DNA from 2 places in the Robertmurraya sp. FSL R5-0851 genome. Region 2 is predicted to be linked to the other one. Evidence: riboswitches for the same ligand, from Rfam matches in the RefSeq annotation. Region 2 holds a riboswitch; the other holds the start of a gene.
The links. Region 2 has a riboswitch for S-adenosylmethionine ahead of MKX65_RS20435 (ATP-binding cassette domain-containing protein). Riboswitches for the same ligand answer to the same signal wherever they lie in the genome.
Positions count from the first base shown of each region.

Region 1 (12,322 bases), 1.2 Mb from region 2:
CTACGGATTTGATATTTCTAGACCAGCTACTACAGCTACAGAAGCTTTCCAATGGCTATACTTTGGATACTTGGCAGCAATTAAAGAACAAAACGGAGCTGCAATGAGTCTAGGGCGCGTTTCAACTTTCTTAGATATTTATATTGAAAGAGATTTAGAAAACGGTGTACTTACAGAGCAAGAGGCACAAGAATTGGTTGATCACTTCGTTATGAAGCTACGTCTTGTAAAATTTGCTCGTACTCCTGACTATAACGAACTATTTAGTGGAGACCCAACGTGGGTAACGGAGTCAATCGGTGGTGTAGCAAATGACGGACGTGCATTAGTAACGAAAAACTCTTTCCGTTTCTTGCATACTCTTACTAATCTAGGACCGGCACCAGAACCAAACTTAACAGTACTTTGGTCTACTCGCCTTCCTGAAGGCTTCAAAAAGTTCTGTGCGAAAATGTCAATCGAAACAAGTTCAATTCAATATGAAAATGACGATATTATGCGCCCAGAATGGGGCGATGATTACGGAATTGCATGCTGTGTATCAGCAATGGAAATTGGTAAGCAAATGCAGTTCTTCGGTGCTCGTGCAAACCTTGCAAAAGCACTGCTATATGCGATCAATGGTGGTAAAGACGAAAAACATAAACTTCAAGTAGCTCCAGAGTTCTCCCCTATCACTTCTGAAGTACTAGACTATGAAGAAGTAATGGCGAAATTTGATTCTACCATAGATTGGTTAGCTGGTCTTTACATTAATACACTAAACATCATCCACTATATGCATGATAAGTATAGCTATGAAAGAATTGAGATGGCTCTTCACGATACAAACATTCTTCGTACTATGGCAACAGGTATTGCTGGACTAAGTGTTGTTGCTGACTCATTAAGTGCGATAAAATACGCTCAAGTTCGTCCCGTTCGTGACGAAAACGGTATTGCTGTTGACTTTGAAATAGAAGGCGACTTCCCTAAATACGGAAACAATGATGATCGCGTGGACAGCATCGCTGTTGATTTAGTTGAGCGTTTCATGAAAAAGCTTAAAAAACACGAAACATATAGAAACTCTATGACTACTATGTCTATTTTAACAATCACTTCTAACGTGGTGTATGGTAAGAAAACAGGTAACACACCTGATGGTCGTCGCGCTGGTGAGCCATTTGCTCCTGGTGCAAACCCGATGCATGGTCGTGATACAAAAGGAACTCTAGCTTCTCTTGCATCTGTTGCTAAGCTTCCTTATGCTTACTCATTAGACGGTATTTCAAATACTTTCTCAATTGTACCAAAAGCCTTAGGGAAAGATGACGACAGCCGTGAACTGAATCTTGTAAGTATTCTTGATGGTTATTCAATTAAGCAAGGACATCACTTAAACGTAAACGTATTTAATCGTGAAACATTGCTTGATGCTATGGAGCACCCAGAAGAATATCCACAATTAACGATTCGTGTATCTGGTTACGCAGTTAACTTTATTAAGTTAACAAGAGAACAACAAATGGATGTTATAAACAGAACATTCCATGGTTCACTATAAAAAAATGATGTAGGGAGATTGCAAACATCTCCCTACCTGATAAATGAGAGGAGTTTTTCATCATGAACGGAAACATTCATTCAATCGAAACATTTGGAACAGTAGACGGACCTGGAATTCGCTATGTCGTATTTACACAAGGCTGCTTGCTTCGTTGCCAATTTTGTCATAATGCGGATACTTGGGAAATCGGAACTGGAAAACAGATGTCTGTTTCCGAAATCATCGATGATTTAAAAACATACTTACCTTTCATCGAGTCATCAGGTGGTGGAATTACTGTTAGCGGTGGTGAACCGCTTCTACAAATTCCATTTTTAATAGAACTCTTTAAAGAATGTAAAAAGCTAGGGATTCACACAACTATTGATTCTTCGGGCGGTTGTTTCTCACACGCGGAACACTTTCAAGTAAATCTTAAAGAATTATTAAAATACACTGACTTAATTCTACTTGATATCAAACATATTGACAGAAAGAAGCATATTTCCTTAACCGGAATGGCAAATGAACATATACTTGAATTTGCTCAATTCTTATCCGCTCATCAAGTTGCTGTATGGATACGACATGTTCTTGTACCAACCATTTCAAATGATCTTGACGATCTAAAAAAACTTGGGGATTTTATTGGTACACTTTCGAATGTTAAAAAGGTCGAAGTTCTTCCATATCATGAACTTGGAGTATATAAATGGGAAGCTCTTGGGATGGAGTATCCATTAAAAGGTATTCAACCACCAAGTGATGAAGAAGCCCAAAAGGCTCTTGAACTTTTAACTGCTTCAGTAAAATATGCATAATAAAAATGGGGAGCAATTAGATTTGCTCCCCGTTTGTTTATTTCCACCAATCATCAAACATCGTTGTTGGCGGGCGACGTTTATGTTCTGTTATGAGAAATCTCTGTTCAATTTTTTCTGCTACCTCATTCGCCACTTCTTTTCCTTCAAGAAAATCATCTAGTTCTTCATATGTAATTCCTAGTTCCATTTCATCTGCTTGACCTGGCTTTTGATCTAATAAATCAGCTGTTGGGACTTTTAAATAAAGACGTTCACTTGCACCGAGTTCTTTTAGTAGCTCGCGTCCTTGTCTCTTTGAGAGTCCAGATAGTGGCAGCAAATCTGCTCCCCCATCACCATATTTTGTAAAGAATCCTGTAACAGCTTCAGCTGCGTGGTCAGTTCCAACAACCAGTAAGCCTTCCTGCCCTCCGATTGCATATTGGGCAATCATTCGCATTCTCGCTTTTACGTTCCCCTTATGATAATCACGTAACGGTTCTCCTGCTGTTTTTTGATCATATTCAAACTTTACTGCATCTACTGCTTCCTTAATATTAAAAACGAATTCCTCATCCGGCTGTATAAACTTAAGGGAGCTTTGAGCATCATCTTCATCTTGCTGAATACCGTATGGTAAACGGACAGCAATAAACTTACATTCATAGCCTTCTTGCCTTAATTCTTCCACCGCTAATTGAGATAGCCTACCAGCTAGCGTGCTGTCTTGTCCCCCACTAATCCCTAATACTAAACCTTTTGCGGTTGTTTTCTTCACGTATGCCTTTAAAAAAGCAATGCGTTCGTTCACCTCTTGGCGAGCGTCAATAGAAGGCTTCACATGTAACTCATTTATTATAAGACTTTGAATATTTCTCAACTCTTCTCCTCCTTATCTTATATTTTGAGATTTAATATTCGCCTTAACCTCTGCTATATTTCTCATTTTGTTATCCCAACATTTTTGACTCAAGTCCACTGGGTATTCCTCTGGGTTTAGCGCTCTTGTATACTCCTCCCAAAGCAGTTTGAGATTTTCTTTTGCATAATTTTGCATTTCAACCAAACTTGGTACCTCATATACTTGCTCTCCGTTAATAAAGATATCCTCGTGAAGGTCCTTTGCTGTGAAATTCGTAATGAATTTACTAATATAGGTGTGAACGGGATGAAACATTTTAATTCTAGACTCTGCTTCCGGATGTTCCTCATCCATCGTAATATAATCGCCTTCAGATTTATGGTTTTCATTATTAATAATCCGGTATACCCTCTTTAGACCAGGGGTAGATACCTTTTCAGGATTACCACTAATTTTAATTGTATCAACAAGCTCTCCATTCTCACCCTCAATGGCCACGAGCTTATAAACAGCACCTAATGCGGCTTGGTCATATGCAGTGATTAACTTTGTACCTACTCCCCACGTATCAATCATAGCTCCCTGAGCTTTTAAGTTAATGATGGTGTACTCATCAAGATCGTTTGAGGCAATAATTTTTGTCTCCGAGAAACCAGCATTATCAAGCATTTCACGAGCTTTTTTTGAGAGATACGCAAGGTCTCCACTATCGAGACGAATACCAAGAAAATTAATTTTATCACCAAGTTCCTTAGCAACCTTTATCGCATTTGGTACACCTGATCGTAGTGTGTCGTATGTATCTACTAAAAACACACAGTCCTTATGTCTACGAGCGTATTTATGAAAAGCAATATACTCATCTTTATATGCTTGGACCAAAGAGTGAGCATGGGTGCCAGCTACTGGTATGCCAAACATCTTTCCTGCACGAACATTAGAGGTAGCCTGGAAACCTCCAATATAAGCTGCTCTTGTACCCCAAATAGCCGCATCCATTTCTTGAGCCCTTCTAGTACCAAACTCCATTCCCACTCCATCACCGATCACTTGTTTAATCCTCGACGCCTTCGTTGCAATTAACGTTTGATAATTTATAATATTAAGAAGTGCCGTTTCAATTAGCTGAGCCTCTGCTAATGGAGCTTCCACTCTTAATAACGGCTCATTTCCAAAAGCAATTTCCCCTTCGACCATGGAACGAATATTCCCTGTAAAGGTTAACGTTTTTAAATAATCAAGAAAGTCTTCCTTATAATGAGCAACTTCTCTTAAATATTCAATATCGCTATCTGAAAAACGAAATCCTCTTATGTAATCAATGACTTTTTCTAAGCCTGCAAAAATAGCATAGCCATTTCCAAAAGGCAAATTTCTAAAATATAAGTCAAATACTGCTTTCTTGTTGTGTATCCCATCCTCCCAATAAGTTTCTGCCATATTGATTTGGTACAAATCCGTATGTAAGGTCAAGCTATCGTCTGGATAGTCACGTTTCATTACTAAATTCTCCTTAACTTCAAAAATGCATTTTAACTTATCATAGCGAAACTACCTTTAAATGTCACGATTTTAGGTAAATTGTCAAAATAAATCCTTATTATCTTCGAATTTGCGTATGAGTTTATGATTTACTATACTTATAAGGAGAACATTCAAAAGAAGTGAGGTGATTTCGATGGATGAGATTCTCTTTGACTTAACAAATTTTTCAACACTTTATACCATTTATGCATCTGTCGTGATCAGCTTAATCCTTCGATTGATTTGGATCTGGAATATAGAGTATCACTTTCTTGACACTGTCTGTTCCTCGACAGATCTTAGCTCGGAGAAGAATCAAATTTTCTATAATCGGGCAAATGTTCACCATCAACACCCTGCTCTCGTCTGGATATGTCGGTACATTAGACGAAAAGTAGCAGGCAGTGATGATACAGATAGTTTCTTTCCTCCTTCATCCAGATAAAACAAAGAGATATGGAGGAAAGATACATGAGTGAATTTTTTCAAACAGTATTTGTAAACACCTTTTCAACCGCCATTCATGCCATTGCAATGATTTTTAACGGCAGCTTCGGTTTATCCATTATATTTCTTACATTAATTGTCCGACTTCTACTTATGCCACTTATGCTTAAGCAGTACAAAAGTCAGCAGCAGATGAAAGAGAAAATGGAGGCACTCAAGCCTGAATTAGATACGATCCAAGCAAAAATAAAGAATACAAAAGATAGCAAAGAGCAACAAAAGCTGCAGCAAGAAATGATGGGTTTATACCAAAAACACGGAGTAAATCCGTTAGCGATGGGTTGTCTACCCATGCTCATTCAAATGCCAATTTTGATGGGGTTCTACTACGCGATTCGGGGTTCTCATGAAATTGCCACCCACTCATTTTTATGGTTCAACTTAGGTGAGTCGGATATTTGGATTACTGCAATTGCTGGTATTGTATACTATCTACAATTCAAAGTGTCTATGTCTAACATAAGTGGAGATCAACAAAAACAAATGAAGTTCATGGGTCTCCTTTCTCCAATTATGATTGTCATGTTCTCACTTAATGCACCTGCTGCTTTACCGCTCTATTGGGCAGTTGGGGGGACTTTCCTTATTATTCAAACACTAATAGGAAAAAAATTATATCAAACACCTGCACCATCACTTACAGCTAACACAGAAAAAGCATAGCTAAAAGGTCTGCTCTAATTAGAGCAGACCTTTTTTATGCGAGCATAAATCCAATTGAAGCTAGGACCATCCCTAAACCGTAGCTCAATATCAAATATACGACGAATGCTTTATGTTCTTTTGATTGCCAAAGCTGTACCAGTTCAAGTTTGAATGTAGAAAATGTAGTAAAAGCACCCATAAATCCAACCCCTAAAAAGGAGTATACGTCTCCTCTTATCCCTTTACCTACCAACAAACCTAAAAGTAATGAACCTATTGCATTTATAAACAGCGTGCCGATAGGTATGGAAACGTTTATGTACTTTTTCGCAAGTAAACCAATTATATATCTAGCATTTGCTCCTATAAACCCACCTACAGCAATTAGAATGTAATTCATTGAACAACCACCCTTCTCTGCCCGACTCGGAAGCCGCCGAATGCACAGACCAGGCCACCTATCATACTAATAAATACATAACATATGGCTAGTAGATATTGTCCCTCCTGTAAAAGCGAGCTAAGCTCTACACTTAAGGTAGAGAAAGTCGTAAAAGAACCAATTAACCCCGTCCCAATAGCAGCTGCTAAATCTTCAGGGAGTTTCTTTGATAGCAGCAGTCTTGAAGTAAACCAGCCAAGTGCAAATGCTCCTAACAAATTGGCAAGCAGTGTTCCTAAAAATGGTAACCAGCCGCCATTGATGGCTAGCATATTGTAGTAAATACTATATCTCAACACACTTCCAATGGAGCCACCAAGCCCTATGAATAATAACCTCATAACATCCACCCTATTATTTAAAAAATGACAAATAAAAGAAAATACTGTTAGCTACCATGCTAACAGTATTATGTAGTCCGATGTTAAGCTTCTTTGAAATAATCTTTGTAATAGCCGCCAACTTTCCCACTATTATCTATTATAAAGTAAAATTCTTCTGTTTCATTTTTTACTTCGTACACGTTTCCTGTTGTTAATTTATTGTCGACGATATATTTTTCAGCTTTTGTGTGAACACAAGTTACCTTTTTTATTGTTTCTGACTCAGACCATTTTAGATGAATCACTACAGTCACTCCTTTTACATTATCTATCTTATTATAGAAAGTAAGTAACTACTTAGCAACTTTTTCTAAAAACTGCTTCCTAAAAGATCTAATTCGAAAATTCCTTTTTGTCACTTTTCGGACTTGGTTTTCTTCAAAGGTGAAAAATTCGCCTGTTATTATATTTTTTAAAGTGATATAACTGATTTCACATATGGTATCTAACCTAATAAACTCTAAATAGTTGTATTGTCGATTATTATACACCAGCTCATAATAGCCATTGTCTCTATTTCCACTCATGTTCTGACCCACTTTCTTAAGTTGGTGATAGTAAGTGTTTACCACAATGGATACTCGTATTAAACCGATGTACAATAAAAAATTAACTATGGCTCGACTTTTTTAGACGATCAAGTTCCGTTAGTAAATATTGATAATAACTATCACTCAATCTTCCTTTTGCCCCTCTAAGAATTTCAGTAGAATAATGGTCTGGTGGTGACAATTCGGGCATTTTGTTATAAACATGGAATGTCAAAACATCCTTTAACGTTTCCCCATCGATGTCCACATCCACAAAGGTAGGGCGATACCATCCTCCATAAAACCCCTCTCTCACAAATAAATAATCAACCCCTTCATATGGAGTTAAGTAAACTAATCCCTCGGTTTCACCACCATCTTCCACAATATCTGCTCTTCCTCCATCACTTACTCTGAAAAGGTATTTCATAGAGTATCCCTTTAAAACGGCAGCACCGACGAGGTTTTTAAAACAGTGATCCACGCCCGCCTTTCGGAATCGCTCATCATCCATACATGATCCATACGCAAAGTAGTATACTTGTTCAGGAGGATTTTCCATGAATCTATGTAATTTCCAATCTCCATGTGTGATTTTTTCGTTCTTGCTGGATTCATCCACATTCACATACACAAGCGCACCTTTAGTGCCTTTATCCGTATGAACAGTAACATTTGTTCTGTCATACAAATTAGACTCTCTCCCCTCTTCAAAATCCTCCAATGCGTCAAGGAGAGGTAAAAGATTTTTACTAACTTCATATAACTCACCATGCACCTTACCGGAATTATTTAGTTCTAGAGTAGGATAACCGTTACCTGTATCAAAAAGCTCACCATTAACCCATGCCTGTTCAGCTATGCACGTAGCTTCCCTGATTAATCCGTGATTCGTTTCATGTTTGCGTAAAGTTCCATAAACAAAAAGTGTGATCGTATCCATCCTTCTCCCCCATCATACAAACTATTTACCATATTTTATCATGAAAAAAATCATTACGTGAAAATCCTGTAACAGAATATTAATAATTTTATGGCAAAAAATATGGAGTTTTGGGTTTTCAAATGGATTGAAACCCGATACAATTATAAAAAGCTAGAAAATTCAGTCCATTTTAAGGAGGCTTTTAAATGAAGATTATGAGTAATGAAATGTTAGTTGTCTCGTATCGGAATGCATTGAAGTCAGGTGAAAATAAAGAATGGGCGAAGTTTTTGAAGAAGGAAATTGAGAAAAGAAACTTAAAACCGACAATTAAATCGTAGGACACAACCACCGGCTTCTATAAGCTGGTGGTTTTATGTATTGTACAAAATAAAGAAGACGGGGTTTCCCCGTCTATAACTGATTGATCATATTTAAGTACAGTTGTTGCGGGGGTTGACTGGAGAGTCGTTTCTCCTTTTGAGCTGATTCATTTATTTCTCTCATTTCAAGAGGAAAATCCACGTGACCACCTACAAAATAACCTTGAAGACTCTCACCTAAAATAAATAATTCAATTCCATCTTCGGTAACAAAAAAGGTGTCTTCATTCAACATATACCGATGATGACATCTGCTTTTCGTTTGCATGAATTTCCCTCCACTTTTTGTTCTCAAACCCATTATATATTAAATGTTCTGAATATTCATATAGTAAATTTTAGGAAATTGCGAAGAATATTGTCGTAAATTTGTAAAAAAGATTGACACTTAGCAATTTACTGTAGTAAAGTTAGAAAAAATTAAATGTTTTGATTTCTTATCAAGAGAGGTCGAGGGTCTGGCCCTATGAAGCCTCAGCAACCATCAATTTTTTGAAAAGGTGCTAATTCCAGCAAGTATTTTACTTGGAAGATAAGAAGAATGGCTCATGTTGATAACAAAGTCTTCTTCTTAGAGAGAAGACTTTTTTTTATTATTAGGATGTTGGGAGAGACTAGAATGTACAAAAATGAAACTAAGGTAGCGCAGATCGGGAACAGAAGTGAAACTCAAACGGGAACAGTAAATCCACCTGTTTACTTTTCGACAGCTTATCGACACGAAGGAATTGGCCAATCAACAGGCTTTGATTATATTCGCACAGGCAATCCAACAAGAAAACTTGTAGAGGCGGCAATTGCTGATTTAGAAGGCGGTGATCAAGGATTTGCCTGTAGTTCTGGAATGGCTGCTATCACTACGATTCTTGCAATCTTTGAATCTGGTGATGAATGGATCGTATCAAGGGACTTATACGGTGGAACCTATCGAATCTTAGAACAAGGCTTTAAAAAATGGGGACTTACGAGTACGTATGTACAAACTCATGACGTAAGCATTATCGAACAAGCCATTACTGAGAAAACAAAAGCTATCTTCATTGAAACACCAACCAATCCATTGATGGAAGAAACGGATATTCAAGCGGTTGCTGAGCTAGCGAAAAAATATAATATTTTATTAATTGTCGACAATACATTTTATACTCCATTACTTCAAAGACCGATCGAGCTTGGAGCTGACATTGTCATTCATAGCGCTACCAAATACTTAGGTGGGCATAATGATGTGCTAGCTGGCTTGATCGTTGGAAAAGGAAAAGAAGTTTGTGAACAGCTTGGATTCCACCACAACTCTATTGGAGCAGTTTTAAGTCCGTTTGACTCTTGGCTCCTTATTCGTGGGATGAAGACTTTAGCGCTTAGAATGAAACAGCATGAAACAAATGCAAGAGAGCTTGCAAGCTTTTTAAAGACTCATGAAAACGTGGTAGATGTTCTTTACCCTGGCCGTGGCGGAATGCTTTCCTTCCGAATTAAAAAAGAAGAGTGGGTTAATTCATTCTTACAAAATCTCAACCTTATTACGTTTGCTGAAAGTCTTGGGGGTGTAGAAAGCTTCATTACATACCCAGCTACACAGACACATGCGGATATTCCGGAAGAAGTTCGTTTTTCAATTGGCGTTTGTAATCGCCTGCTTCGTTTCTCTGTCGGAATCGAGGACGTGGAGGATTTAATTAAAGATATTGACCAAGCTCTTACTCGTTTAAGTTCGGAGGCATAAAAAATGACAATAGAACACAATTTTTCATTTGAAACAAAACTACTTCATAATGAACATAAATATGATCCTACTAACGGTGCTGTATCCGTTCCTATTCAACATGCATCCACCTTTCATCAGCACAGCGTCGATGAGTTTGGAAAATACGACTATGGTCGAAGCGCGAATCCAACTCGTGAAGCATTTGAAACAGTCATTGCTAACCTTGAAGAAGGTACAAACGGATATGCCTTTTCATCAGGTATGGCAGCCATTTCGACTGCTTTTCTTCTTCTCTCTCAAGGAGACCATGTAGTGATTACGGAAGACGTGTATGGTGGGACATACAGAATGGTAACGGAAGTCCTTTCACGTTTTGGAATTGAGCACACTTTTGTTGATATGACAGATCTTACAGCCGTAAAACAAGCGATTCGTCCGAATACGAAGGTTTTTTATGTAGAAACACCTTCCAATCCCCTTTTAAAGGTGACAGATATTCGAGCCATCAGTGACATTGCGAAAAGTGTTGGAGCTTTAACCTTTGTTGACAATACATTTTTAACACCTGCTCTACAAAAGCCATTACTTCTTGGTGCGGATGTGGTGCTTCATAGTGCCACGAAGTTTCTTTCTGGACATAGTGATGTAGTTGCTGGTGCGATTGTTGTAAACGATTCTGACCTTGCTAAACAGATTGGATTTTTGCAAAATTCTTTTGGCGCTGTTTTAGGTGTTCAAGATGCTTGGTTAGTTTTACGAGGAATTAAGACACTATCGGTTAGGATGAATTTTTCCATAAAATCTGCCTTACAAATAGCCAACTTCCTACAGAACCATCCTTCTGTGAAAAAAGTTTACTACCCTGGACTTACTGACCATCCACAGTACGAAATACAAAAAGAACAATCAGAAGGTGCCGGAGCCGTTCTTTCGTTTGAACTTGAAAGTGAAGAAGCCGTAAAACAATTCGTTGAATTAACAGAGATTCCCGTATTTGCTGTTAGTTTAGGCGCTGTTGAATCGATCCTCTCTTACCCAGCGAAAATGTCACATGCGGCAATGCCGATTGAGCAACGCTTAAAAAGAGGAATCAGTCAAAGTCTCCTTCGCCTTTCTGTTGGATTGGAACATCCAGATGATATCATCAAGGATTTTTCTGCGGCACTTGAAACAATAGCAGCCAAAAATCAAGGAGAGATAGTAAGATGAACCTCTTAAATAAACTGAAAAAAGACATTGTCATTGGTGATGGTGCAATGGGTACCCTTCTCTACTCTTATGGAACGGACAGTTGTTTTGAAGAGTTAAACTTGTCGCATCCGGATGATATTTTAAACATTCATAAAGCCTACCTGCGTGCAGGAGCGGATGTTATTCAAACAAATACCTATGCTGCCAACTCCTTAAAACTGCAAAGATATGGACTGGAAGATTCTGTTGATAAAATTAATCGAGCTGCTGTAAAAATTGCAAAACAAGCCATTACAAATGAGAGCTTTGTTGTAGGTACGATTGGTGGGAACCGCGGAATCCGCCCGAACTCCTTCTCTATAGAGGAAATTGTCCAAAGCTTCTCACAGCAGTTACATTACCTATTGGACGAAGACATTGATGGTCTGTTACTTGAAACCTACTACGACTTTGATGAAATGGAAGCGGTCCTTCCATATGCAAGAAAGGAAACAAATTTACCTATAATTGCTCAAGTTTCCATGCAGGTCCCTGGTATTATGCAAAACCGAATGCCCATTAATGAAGCCCTCTTACGTTTAGAGAGTCTTGGTGCGGATGTAGTGGGTGTGAACTGTCGACTTGGTCCCCATCATATGCTTGAAAGCTTGGAACAAGTTGAATTACCTAAAACAGCACTTTTATCCGCTTACCCAAATGCTAGTCTTCCTACGTATACTGATGGAAAATTCCATTATGAAGGAGATGCAGATTATTTCCGAAAAAGCGCACTGGAATTCAGAGCTCAAGGTGTTCGTCTTTTAGGAGGATGCTGTGGTACGACTCCAGCCCATATTGCGGCCTTTGCTTCAGAGCTAAAAGGGACTTTACCGGTGACGGAAAAGCAAGTGG
Region 1 is NZ_JBBOOE010000001.1:2,738,031-2,750,352, forward strand. It holds gene pflB (formate C-acetyltransferase) at 1-1,546, shown strand, start outside; gene pflA (pyruvate formate-lyase-activating protein) at 1,609-2,349, shown strand; gene nadE (ammonia-dependent NAD(+) synthetase) at 2,387-3,211, opposite strand; gene MKX65_RS14040 (nicotinate phosphoribosyltransferase) at 3,224-4,693, opposite strand; gene MKX65_RS14045 (hypothetical protein) at 4,872-5,162, shown strand; gene yidC (membrane protein insertase YidC) at 5,189-5,887, shown strand; gene crcB (fluoride efflux transporter CrcB) at 5,922-6,269, opposite strand; gene crcB (fluoride efflux transporter CrcB) at 6,266-6,652, opposite strand; gene MKX65_RS14065 (DUF6501 family protein) at 6,736-6,939, opposite strand; gene MKX65_RS14070 (gamma-glutamylcyclotransferase) at 7,304-8,167, opposite strand; gene sda (sporulation histidine kinase inhibitor Sda) at 8,356-8,490, shown strand; gene MKX65_RS14080 (hypothetical protein) at 8,564-8,800, opposite strand; SAM riboswitch class I at 8,967-9,071, shown strand; gene MKX65_RS14085 (methionine biosynthesis PLP-dependent protein) at 9,152-10,258, shown strand; gene metC (cystathionine beta-lyase) at 10,262-11,449, shown strand; gene MKX65_RS14095 (bifunctional homocysteine S-methyltransferase/methylenetetrahydrofolate reductase) at 11,446-12,322, shown strand, end outside.
Region 1: it holds a riboswitch for S-adenosylmethionine, as region 2 does, so the genes downstream of both, MKX65_RS14085 (methionine biosynthesis PLP-dependent protein) here and MKX65_RS20435 (ATP-binding cassette domain-containing protein) in region 2, are expected to answer to the same signal.

Region 2 (12,322 bases):
AAAAATTAGCGATGGATGGGATCATCGTAAAAGGCCTGTCATCCATCAATCAGGCAGCCATTACTGGGGAGTCTGTACCTGTTGCAAAGGGAGTAAACGATGAAGTTTACGCCGGGACCCTAAATGAAGAAGGTTTCCTTGAGGTAAAGGTAACAAAACATGTGGAAGATACGACGATTGCGAAAATCATCCATTTGGTTGAAGAAGCGCAAGCGGAAAGAGCTCCATCACAGGCATTTGTTGACCGCTTTGCAAAGTATTACACACCCATTATTATGTTATTCGCTCTTGGAGTTACAGTTGTTCCGCCGTTATTGTTCGGCGCTGAGTGGAATGAGTGGGTATATCAAGGGTTGGCTGTGTTAGTGGTTGGTTGTCCATGTGCTTTAGTTATTTCCACACCTGTTGCTATCGTAACAGCCATTGGAAATGCAGCAAAAAGAGGCGTTTTAATTAAAGGTGGTATTCATTTAGAGGAAATGGGAGCCATAAAGGCGATTGCGTTTGATAAAACCGGTACATTAACTAAGGGCATCCCGGTCGTCACCGACTATGAAACCGCTCCGAATATTCCTGCCAACGAGACTTTTGCCATTATAGCAGCACTAGAAAAGGTCTCTCAGCATCCACTTGCCACGGCTATTTTAAAAAAGGCTGATCAATGGGAATTGAATTACGACCATTTAGAACTGGAGGATTTTACATCTGTCACGGGAAAAGGGATCGTTGGGAAAATTGCTGGAACGAAGTATTATGTGGGAAGTCCAAGTTTTATTCATGAACAGTTGGAGGGTGGCTTGGCAACAGTTTTTCGTGAAAAAATTACTGTGCTCGAGGAACAAGGAAAAACAGTGATGGCTGTTAGTTCATCCCAACAGTTCCTAGCATTAGTGGCAGTGGCCGATGAGATTCGAGAAGAAACAAAATACGTGGTACAACAGCTTCACTCACTCGGACTGCAAAAGACTATTATGCTTACAGGAGACAATGAAGGTACGGCAAAGGCAATTGGACAAAAGGCAGGAGTAAACGAGGTAAAAGCGAATCTTCTTCCTCAAGAAAAGCTCTCTTTTATTAAAGAATTGCGTGCTACTTATCAGCGGGTGGCTATGGTTGGTGATGGTGTAAATGATGCACCAGCCTTAGCAGCTTCCTCCGTTGGCATTGCGATGGGAGGAGCAGGAACTGATACGGCCCTAGAAACAGCGGATATTGCGCTTATGGCTGATGATTTGAGAAAGCTTCCATTCACGGTGAAGTTAAGTAGAAAGGCATTAACTATCATTAAACAGAATATCACCTTTTCACTTGGTATCAAGCTATTGGCGTTATTACTCGTGGTTCCAGGTTGGCTAACATTATGGATTGCCATCTTTGCGGATATGGGAGCCACGCTAATTGTGACGCTGAACAGCCTTCGATTGCTGCGGGTAAAAGATGAATCATAGGGCTTCCTTATGGGGAGCCTTTTCTTATAGAATCCTGTTCAAAAATTATCCATATATTTCTTTTATTTTTAATTTACATACTATACAGGGGTATGCTATTATTAACTCATAAAAGGAGGGAGTCATATGAATCAAGATGATTCTTTGCTATATGAAGAGGAAATCTGCCATAGCAGTGATCGAAAAAGTCACCATTCAGATAAAGTGAAAGGCAATCTTGTCACACGACTAAATCGCATTGAAGGTCAAATTCGAGGGATCAAGGGATTAATTGAAAAAGACACCTATTGTGATGATGTTATTACACAAATCTCCGCCACTCAATCGGCTTTAAATAGTGTTGCGAAAATATTGCTTGAGGGTCATCTAAAGGGCTGTGTCGTAGATCGACTACAAGAAGGCGACATGGAAGTTTTAGATGAAGTATTGGTTACCATTCAAAAATTAATGAAAAAATAAGGAGTTGTTAATGATGGAAAAAGTTACATTACAAGTAGAAGGTATGTCATGTGGACACTGCGTAAAAGCAGTAGAAGGTAGTGTTGGGGAATTAGCTGGAGTATCAGCTGTAAAGGTTAATCTAGAAAATAAATCTGTTGCTGTAGAGTTTGATGCTGACAAAGTATCATTGGATACAATCAAAGAAACAATTGATGATCAAGGTTATGATGTAAAGTAAATAGAAAAGCGGAGCTAGACAAAAAGACAGCGTGCTAGAAATAGCACGTTCTCTTTTCAAAAAAAACATACCCTATATAGGTATAAGGAGTTTTTCATATGAGTGAAAAAGTACTAGAAAACCAATTTCAAATTTCCGGTATGACTTGTGCTGCATGTTCTACTCGCATTGAAAAAGGTCTGAAAAAAATGGACGGAGTTACGGATGCCAATGTAAATTTAGCTCTCGAAAAAGCGACGGTAAAGTTTGATGCCTCTGTGACAGGACCAGCTAACATTCAAGAGAAAATTCGTGCGCTTGGATATGACGTGATTACTGAAAAAGCCGAGCTAAATGTGACTGGCATGACATGTGCAGCATGTTCCACACGTATTGAAAAAGGGTTAAACAAACTTGACGGTGTCGTCGGTGCCAACGTGAACCTCGCTCTAGAAAAAGCAGCTGTTGAATACAATCCAGCGGCTGTGTCTGTTACGGATTTGATTCAAAAAATAGAAAAGCTTGGATACGGGGCAACTGTAAAATCCGACGAAAATGAAAAGGAATCAGTCGACCATCGTTTACAGGAAATCCAAAAGCAGCAAAGAAAGTTTCTCTTCTCTTTAATCTTATCTCTTCCACTTTTGTGGGCAATGGCCGGGCATTTTTCATTTACCTCCTTTTTATATGTTCCCGAAGCGTTTATGAATCCATGGGTACAAATGGCATTAGCGACACCTGTCCAATTTTTCATCGGTAAGCAGTTTTATGTGGGTGCCTATAAAGCACTTCGTAACAAAAGTGCGAACATGGATGTGCTCGTGGCACTAGGAACATCTGCTGCATATTTCTACAGTATGTATCTTGCCATTGGAACGATTGGCCACAACGGACACGGAGTCGGATTGTATTTTGAAACAAGTGCGGTATTAATCACATTAATCATATTAGGAAAATTGTTTGAAGTGAAAGCAAAAGGGCGATCCTCGGAAGCAATTAAAAAGCTCATGGGGCTTCAAGCAAAAACAGCTCTTGTTGTTCGTGATGGAGCGGAAGTAGAAATTCCGTTAGAGCAGGTAGTAGCTGGCGATGTGTTGCTGGTTAAGCCTGGGGAAAAGATTCCAGTGGATGGCGTTATTTTAGAAGGACAGTCTGCCCTTGATGAGAGCATGCTGACAGGTGAAAGTGTTCCAGTTGATAAAACAGTTGGTGATCTGGTTATTGGAGCCACTCTGAATAAAAATGGATTCTTAAAGGTGCAAGCAACGAAAGTCGGGAAGGACACAGCTCTTGCGCAAATTATTAAGGTGGTAGAAGAAGCGCAAGGATCAAAAGCGCCGATTCAACGCTTGGCGGATTCGATTTCAGGCATTTTTGTCCCTATCGTAGTCGGTATTGCCGTTCTAACCTTCCTTGTTTGGTTTTTCTGGGTCGCACCAGGGGACTTCCCAGAAGCATTAGAAAAGTTAATTGCCGTGTTAGTGATTGCTTGTCCTTGTGCACTTGGGCTCGCTACACCAACTTCAATCATGGCAGGATCCGGTCGTGCAGCAGAATACGGTATTCTTTTTAAAGGCGGAGAGCACTTAGAAATGACGCACCGTATTCAAACGGTCATTCTTGATAAAACAGGTACGATTACCAATGGAAAGCCGGTATTAACGGATGTAGTAACTACCATGAATGAAGACGAATTCTTATCTTTGGTCGGTTCGGCTGAGAAGCAATCTGAGCATCCTCTTGCGCAAGCGATTGTGGAAGGAATTAAGGAAAAAGGAAGTGCGCTCGTCGATGTGTCACAATTTGAAGCAATACCTGGTTTCGGAATTAAGGCCATGGTGGCTGAAAAAAATGTGTTAGTCGGTACACGCCGTTTGATGAAGAAATACGAAATTGATGTATCAGAATCCGTTCTCGAAAAGATGGTCTCTTTTGAGAAAGAAGGGAAAACCGCGATGCTAGTAGCGGTTGATGGTGCTTTTGCTGGTATCGTTGCCGTTGCTGATACAATTAAAGAAACGTCACGTTCAGCCATTGCACGCTTGAAGGATATGGGACTTGAAGTCATCATGATTACTGGTGACAATGAGCAAACGGCTCAAGCAATCGCAAAAGAAGCAGGAGTGGATCGCGTCATTGCTGAAGTGCTTCCAGAAGGAAAGGCTGAGGAAGTGAAAAAGTTGCAGGAAGCTGGAAAGAAAGTGGCGATGGTTGGCGATGGAATCAATGATGCTCCAGCTTTGGCAATTGCTGATATTGGTATGGCGATTGGAACAGGTACCGATGTGGCGATGGAGGCTGCGGACATTACGCTCATCAGAGGTGACTTAAACAGCATTGCAGATGCCATCTTTATGAGCAAAAAGACGATCACAAATATCAAGCAAAATCTATTTTGGGCATTCGCCTACAACACATTAGGCATTCCAATTGCCGCACTTGGCTTCTTAGCTCCATGGCTTGCTGGAGCAGCCATGGCCTTCAGCTCCGTTTCAGTTGTGTTAAATGCATTACGGTTACAGCGAATGAAGCTTTAAAAATAAAGAGTGTGTGCTCCGACAACCGTCGGGGCATTTTTATTTGGTTTGGCACTTACGGCACTTTGTGGAAGGAAGTAGAGGGTCCTCAGGTCATAAAGTAACTTTTATGACGTGTGAGGCTAAGGAAAAGGAAGGGGAGAAGTTATAAAGTGAATGTTATGACCTCTGAAGCATGAAAAAGGAAGAGCATCTGTTATAAAAAATATAAATAGTGGAGTCTAGCTTGTGATTCCCGTGAACGCAGAAATCACAAGCTAGCGGTAACCAAAGAGGCAGTTAGATTCCCATGAACGTAGAAATCACAAGCCAGCTGTAACCAAAGAGGCAGTTAGATTCCCGTGAACGCAGAAATCACAAGCTAACGGTAACCAAAGAGGCAGTTAGATTCCCGTAAACGCAGAAATCGCAAGCCAGCGGTAACCAAAGAGGCAGTTAGATTCCCATGAACGTAGAAATCACAAGCCAGCGGTAACCAAAGAGGCAGTTAGATTCCCATAAACGCAGAAATCACAAGCCAGCGGTAACCAAAGAGGCAGTTAGATTCCCATAAACGCAGAAATCACAAGCCAGCGGTAACCAAAGAGGCAGTTAGATTCCCGTGAACGCAGAAATCACAAGCCAACGGTAACCAAAGTGACTGTTTGTTTCCCTCTAACCAAAGAAAATGGTCCCAGTGGTAACCAACCCTACCTATCAAAGCTATTAACAAAAGCCAGCCACCAAAACCCATCCCCTCAAGACAGATAAGTAGAACAAAAAAACTGAGAGGGTTAGCCACTTGAGCTAACCCTCTGAGTTTTTTATTTACTGATGGCTACACGATACTCGTTTGTTAGATTTTCAAAGATTTTTTTCACAGGAAGTATCTCTTTAATTTCATGAACTCTGGCTCCTGCAAACACAAGACCATTTTCGACATCGCCAGCCATTGATTTTAAAAGGGAGTCAAGGGTACAAAATCTATACGAGCAATTTTTCAAGCAATCCATGCATTTCGTAATTTTTAGCTTTTCAGAAGTAGTGATTAAGTCTGTAAAGTGATTTGCAATCGCACGACCGTGAAGACCAACTGTTGTTTTAACGAGCAGTGTATCTTCCTTCGTCGCTTCGACGTATTTCTGCTTAAAGGAAAGTGGGGCATCACATTCCTCGCTCGCAACAAACCGAGTTCCCATTTGTACTCCTGAAGCTCCCATGCTGATCGCTTTAGCAATGTCTGCTCCTGTCATGATTCCTCCCGCTGCAATAACCGGGATCGATACAGCCTCCACCACTTCAGGAAGAATCTCAAATAATGGACGTTCGGTCCCGAGGTGGCCACCCGCTTCATGTCCTTCAACCACAACTGCGGCAGCACCAAGGCGCTCTGACATTTTCGCTAGCTTCGCAGAAGACACTATAGAAAGAACGGGAATACCCGCTTTCTTGCCCCATGCATACATATCCCGTGAAATCCCTGCACCTGAAATAATAAAATCGACCTTTTCTTCAAGTGCCGCCTTCATTTTCTCAGCAAAGTCATTCATTGCAAATAACACATTAACACCAATATATCCTGCATCCTTTTTCACAAGCGCTTTAGCTTGACGAATATGGTTTCTCATTTCTTCAACGGAAATCCCTGTGCCCGAAATTATGCCAATTCCACCTGCATTTGCAACAGCAGAGGCAAGCTTGCTAAGGGAAATGCCTACACCCATGCCACCTTGTATGATGGGAGCTTTCGGAAGCATATGTCCAATTTTTAACTGAGGAAAATTCATGATCATCACCCATTTCTTTTAATCTCCATTAGATTCTAGCATGTAGTATGGGAGAAGGATGTGATATATATTACTAGGTACTAAAATTTGATAATAATAGTTGGTAACATTTTGTGAACATTGAATAAAAAAAACTCCATTTGAATAAAAAACCCCTTGTTCTGTTAGACAAGGGGATCAACAAATGTTTCCAGTGATAGAATTGCGGTTAATATATCGTCTGAAGTAAAGTCTTTCTCCAAGTAATGAATGGACTCACTAGAAGCTACCGTTCTCTCGGCAATTGCTTTGAGTTTTTCGAGATTATCGCGGTTCAGCTCTAGATCTCTTAATTGTATTGGAAGCTCTAAAGCTCTGTAAAAAGGAAGAAGGGAGGCAACCTCTTCTAAATTTTCCTCGAGCACTAGCTGAACAAGTATACCGTACGCTACTTTTTCACCGTGCAATAGATGATGGGTTTCATGAGCTACCGTTAATCCATTATGAACCGAGTGGGCAGCAGCAATTCTCCCGTACCGGTCTCCGAAACCGCCAACCATGCCACCAGCCACAATGATCGTTTCAATAACTTGAAGAAAAGCAGGTGAAGAAGTTTTTGCTTCCATCGCGTTCAGTGCAGTTTGACTATGTTCAAGTAAAACAATCTGGCAAAGCCTCGCACTTTGATGGGCGATTTTTACAGGCAACGGAAGATCTTGTAAGTCGCGTACTAACACATCAGCTTCGTACCATTTGGCCAATGTGTCTGCAATCCCTGCTCGAACATACTTAATTGGTGAATGAAGAATGATACGCGGTTCTATTAAGACGATTAATGTACTTTTCGGAAAAATGGTGTAATGCGTGAATTCGCCTTCTTCTGTATAAAACACACTTAACGGAGTCCAAGCAGCGCAGGTGGAGGCAAGAGTTGGGATAAGAATGGCTTCTTTGTTTGTTTCATTTGCCACTGCCTTTGCCAGATCAAGTACTTTTCCTCCGCCTATACCTATGATGGCGTCGATGTTTGTGTCATTGGCTATCGTTGAGATTCGCTGTACCTCTCGTAGTGAGCATTCTCCATGATAGGGAACAAAGGTTAGCTTTACATCTTGCATATTTGGAAAATAGGATGATGCTGCTTTCCAAGATTGTTCTCCGTGAATTACTAAGCAATGATTAATTGAATTCAAGAGAAGTAGATTTTCAAGGTCATCAAACGAACCCTCATGACATGCATAATAAGAGGGAGCTCCACGCACTTCAAGTTTTTTCAATGTATTCATTCCTTTCTAGTAAAAACAACGCCGGGTAAGGGCGTTGTTTTTTATGTTTATCAATTAGCGATTTACCATCCATTCTGGTTTACCAAAGCCTTGGAAGTCCTCGTCGATGATGGTTTCAAATTCTTCTGATTCAACAACTTCTTTCAGATCTTTTGCAAATTGGCTGTCAATATTCTTTGTATCTACCGCCACACGGTTACGGTATTGATCTGGCATATTTTCAAGCTGTAATGCGTCTAATAAGTCCATTTTTGCTGCTAAAGCGAAGTTTCCTGGTACTGCAGCAAGGTCCACGCTGTCAACCGCACGTGGAAGCTGAGCTGCTTCAATTGGTTGGAATACTAGATTTTTTACGTTCTTTTCTACGTCTTTTTCTGAAACCGTTAATGGGTCAGCATCTGCGTTTAATGAGATTAACCCAAGATCTTCTAAAATTAAGAAAGCACGTGCTGCATTTGTTGGGTCATTTGGGATAGCAATATCAGCTCCATCCGAAATTTCATCTACAGAAGTAAACGTCTTAGAGTAGATCCCCATTGGTGCAGTTGGTACGGAAATAACGTCAGATAGTTCAATCTTATTTTCTTTTGCGAAGTTTTCCATGTAGATTTTGTGCTGGAATAGGTTTGCGTCAATGTCTCCCTTGGAAAGAGCGAGATTTGGTTGAACATAGTCACTGAATTCAACTACTTCTACTTCATAGCCTTTTTCCTCTAATAAAGGCTTAATTGCGTTTGAAACCATGTCACTGTATGGACCAGACGTTGCTCCAATTTTCACTTCTTTTTTCTCAGTCGCCTTTTCCTCAGAAGAAGATGCCTCCTCAGAACTTCCACCGCAAGCTGCAAGCACGGCGATTGCAATTAAAACTACAAAACTCAAAAATAACTTTCTCATCGTAAATACTCCCCCAATAATTTTTATGGTGTCTGTCACCCTTCGTGGACAGTTGGTGCGTTTTTGTCCTTCTGGGATGGACAGTGGTTAAATGTGATTTATTTTTTATTTACTGCCTTTGCAAGTCGGTCACCGAAAAATTGGATGAGCTGGACTAAGCAAATTAAGATGATAACGGTGGTAATCATGACGGTATTGTCGTAGCGGTAGTACCCAAAGCGGATGGCAAGGTCTCCGACACCGCCTCCACCGACGATTCCCGCCATGGCGGAGTAAGCAACTAAGCTAATAATCGTAATGGTCACACCTTGGATGATCCCTGGCTTTGCCTCTGGAAGAAGAACTTCTTTGATGATCATCCACGGAGAAGCCCCGACAGCAACCGCTGCTTCAATCACTCCTTTGTCGATCTCTCGCAGTGACTGTTCTACCAATCTAGCAAAGAAAGGAATGGCAGCGACCGAGAGTGAGACGGATGCTGCTGTTGGTCCAATTGTTGAACCAGCAATCAAATCTGCTAAAGGCAAAAGTGCAATGAGCAGGATGATAAACGGAATCGAACGGATCATGTTCACTAAAAATCCAACAATTTGATTAAATAGGGAATTCTCTAAAAACAATCCGCGGTCGGTAACAAACAACAGTACTCCTACTGGCAATCCGATAATCATAGCTACTGCAATTGATATACCGACCATATAAATCGTTTCAAAAAAGGCTTTGTTCAAATCAGGTAGTAATTCTATCAAGCTATCAAGCGGCATCTCGGATCACCTCCAAGCTTTCTGTGCGAGATGTGATGTATTGTATTGCTTTTTCTACTTCGGCAATATCACCTGTGAGTTCCATAATGAAGATTCCAAGTGGAGTTTCTTTTATGTACTCGATCTTGCCGTGTAAAATATTGCCCTTTACTTGGAACTTCTGAAGCGCGTCTGAAATTACTGATTCCTCTGCAATTGCCCCGCGGAAATGAATCTTTACAATTTTTCCTTTGCTTGAAGTTAGCAAGTGATCTGGTAAATCAAATTGAAGAATGGTATTAATGAATTCTTTCGTCAGTTCATTCGTTGGATTTGAGAACAAATCATAGACATGACCTTCCTCAACAATTCGCCCGTCCTGCATAACTGCCATTCGATCACAAATCTCTTTTACAACTTCCATCTCATGTGTGATCAGTACAATCGTTAATCCTAGCTCCTGGTTAATCTTTTTTAACAAAGATAAAATCGATTTCGTCGTGCTTGGGTCCAGGGCAGAGGTGGCTTCATCACAAAGCAGAACGGAAGGGTTATTTGCTAAAGCTCTCGCAATTCCTACACGTTGCTTTTGTCCACCGCTTAGCTGAGAGGGATACACATCACGCTTATCTGACAAGCCGACCATTTCAAGTAGATCGGTGACTCGATTATCAATTTCTGCTTTTGATTTATGTGCAGCCTTTAAGGCAAAAGCTACGTTTTCAAAAACCGTCTTTGAGCTTACGAGATAGAAGTGTTGAAAGATCATCCCAATTTTTTGACGAGCAGTCCGAAGCTCCTTTTTCCCAAGTGTGGTAAGGGATACCCCATCGATTTTAATTTCCCCTGAGGTCGGAGCCTCTAATAAATTCAAGCAACGTAGTAATGAACTTTTCCCAGCACCGCTATAACCAACGATTCCAAAGATTTCCCCTTTGTTCACCGTTAATGACACATGGTCCACACCCGTTACTTCACCTTTTTTTGTTTGGTAGACTTTCACCAAGTCTGTTACTTCGATCATTTATGTCACCCCTTAAGCTATGAAAATACAAAAATGCCTCTTTCCAATCAGAAAGAGGCATCGTTATATATACGACTTATCTTTCAGAATGGAATCATTCTGTAGGAAGTGGCACCGTTCCATGAAATGGAGGTTGCCGGACGTCATAGGGCCTAATCCCTCGGTCACTCTTGATAAGTAAAAGGTCTTATTAATTTGTTACATGAATCATAAATCTAATAGGGGAGAAGTGTCAACAGCTGTTTTTGGTAGAAGGAAGTAGAGGGAGCGCTTACATAACTGAGGCTGTAAGTGGAAAAAAATTTTAAAAAATAAAACACCCATCACAAAAAAAGTGAATGGGTGCCAAATTAATATTAGATTTTCATAACTCCACCGGTGCTAGCAGATGTTACAAGCTTCGAATAACGAGCTAGATAACCCTTTTTCACCTTAGGTTCAAAGCCTTTCCAGTTTGCTTTACGCTCTGCCCATTCTTCGTCAGAAAGAACAACATCCATGGAACGAGCGTCAACATCGATGATAATCTGATCTCCATTTTGGATAAACGCTAATGGTCCACCTTCTGCAGCTTCTGGTGATGCGTGTCCGATAGACAATCCACGTGAAGCACCAGAGAAGCGGCCATCTGTTACAAGAGCAACCTTTGCACCAAGTCCCATTCCCATGATTTGAGAAGTTGGGGCTAGCATTTCAGGCATACCAGGTCCACCTTTTGGTCCTTCATAACGGATTACTACAACGTCGCCTTCTTTCACTTTTCCGTTTGCAATGCCGTGAAGAGCTTCGTCTTGTGAATCAAACACAACAGCAGGTCCTTCATGGCGGTTTCCACCCGTGATTCCACCTGTTTTAATGATGGCACCATCTGGAGCAAGGTTTCCGAATAATACAGCAAGTCCACCCTTTTCACTAAATGGATTATCAATGGAATGAATCACATCATAATTCTTAACATCACAGCCAGCGATATTTTCACCAAGTGTTTTCCCTGTAACGGTTAATGTATCCAGGTGAAGGGCGCCTTCTTTCTTGGATAATTCGTTTAGAACCGCAGAAACTCCGCCTGCTTCATGCAAGTCTTCAATAAACACGTCAGAAGCTGGAGCAAGCTTTGACAAGTGAGGAACACGAGCCGCTACTTCATTGATTCTTCCGATTGGATAATCGATTTCTGCTTCATGAGCTAATGCTAAAGTATGAAGTACAGTATTGGAAGATCCACCTAATGCCATATCAAGGGCAAACGCGTTATCGATTGCTTTTTCTGTAACGATATCACGAGGCTTAATATCCTTTTCAATCAGTTCCATTAACTGTGTTGCTGATTTCCTAACGAAATCTCTACGCTCAGGCGCTACAGCTAAAATCGTTCCATTACCAGGAAGAGCCAATCCAAGCGCTTCTGCTAAACAGTTCATCGAGTTTGCTGTGAACATACCTGAACAAGATCCACATGTCGGACAGCCAAACTGTTCTAATTCTAATAGTCCCTTGTCATCAAGTTTTCCAGCTTGGTATGCACCAACGCCTTCGAATACAGAAGAAAGTGAGATCTTTTTGCCATCGCTAGTTACTCCAGCCTTCATTGGTCCACCGCTTACAAAAACAGTAGGGATATTTAAACGAAGTGATGCCATTAACATACCAGGAGTAATCTTGTCACAGTTCGGGATACAAACCATTCCATCAAACCAGTGAGCAGCGACAACCGTTTCAACCGAGTCAGCAATGATTTCACGGCTTGGTAGCGAGTAGCGCATGCCGATATGACCCATTGCAATTCCATCATCGACACCGATTGTGTTCATTTCAAATGGAACTCCACCTGCTTCACGGATAGCGTCTTTGACAATTTTCCCGAACTCTTGTAAGTGCACATGTCCTGGCACGATATCAATGTAGGAGTTAACTACTGCGATAAATGGCTTACCAAAATCCTCTTCTTTTACCCCAGCCGCACGCAAAAGGCTTCGGTGTGGTG
Region 2 is NZ_JBBOOE010000001.1:3,978,793-3,991,114, reverse strand. It holds gene MKX65_RS20475 (heavy metal translocating P-type ATPase) at 1-1,448, shown strand, start outside; gene MKX65_RS20470 (metal-sensing transcriptional repressor) at 1,575-1,907, shown strand; gene copZ (copper chaperone CopZ) at 1,921-2,127, shown strand; gene MKX65_RS20460 (heavy metal translocating P-type ATPase) at 2,226-4,643, shown strand; gene MKX65_RS20455 (nitronate monooxygenase) at 5,447-6,409, opposite strand; gene MKX65_RS20450 (iron-containing alcohol dehydrogenase family protein) at 6,574-7,674, opposite strand; gene MKX65_RS20445 (MetQ/NlpA family ABC transporter substrate-binding protein) at 7,729-8,571, opposite strand; gene MKX65_RS20440 (methionine ABC transporter permease MetI) at 8,670-9,335, opposite strand; gene MKX65_RS20435 (ATP-binding cassette domain-containing protein) at 9,325-10,338, opposite strand; SAM riboswitch class I at 10,412-10,518, opposite strand; gene ilvD (dihydroxy-acid dehydratase) at 10,695-12,322, opposite strand, start outside.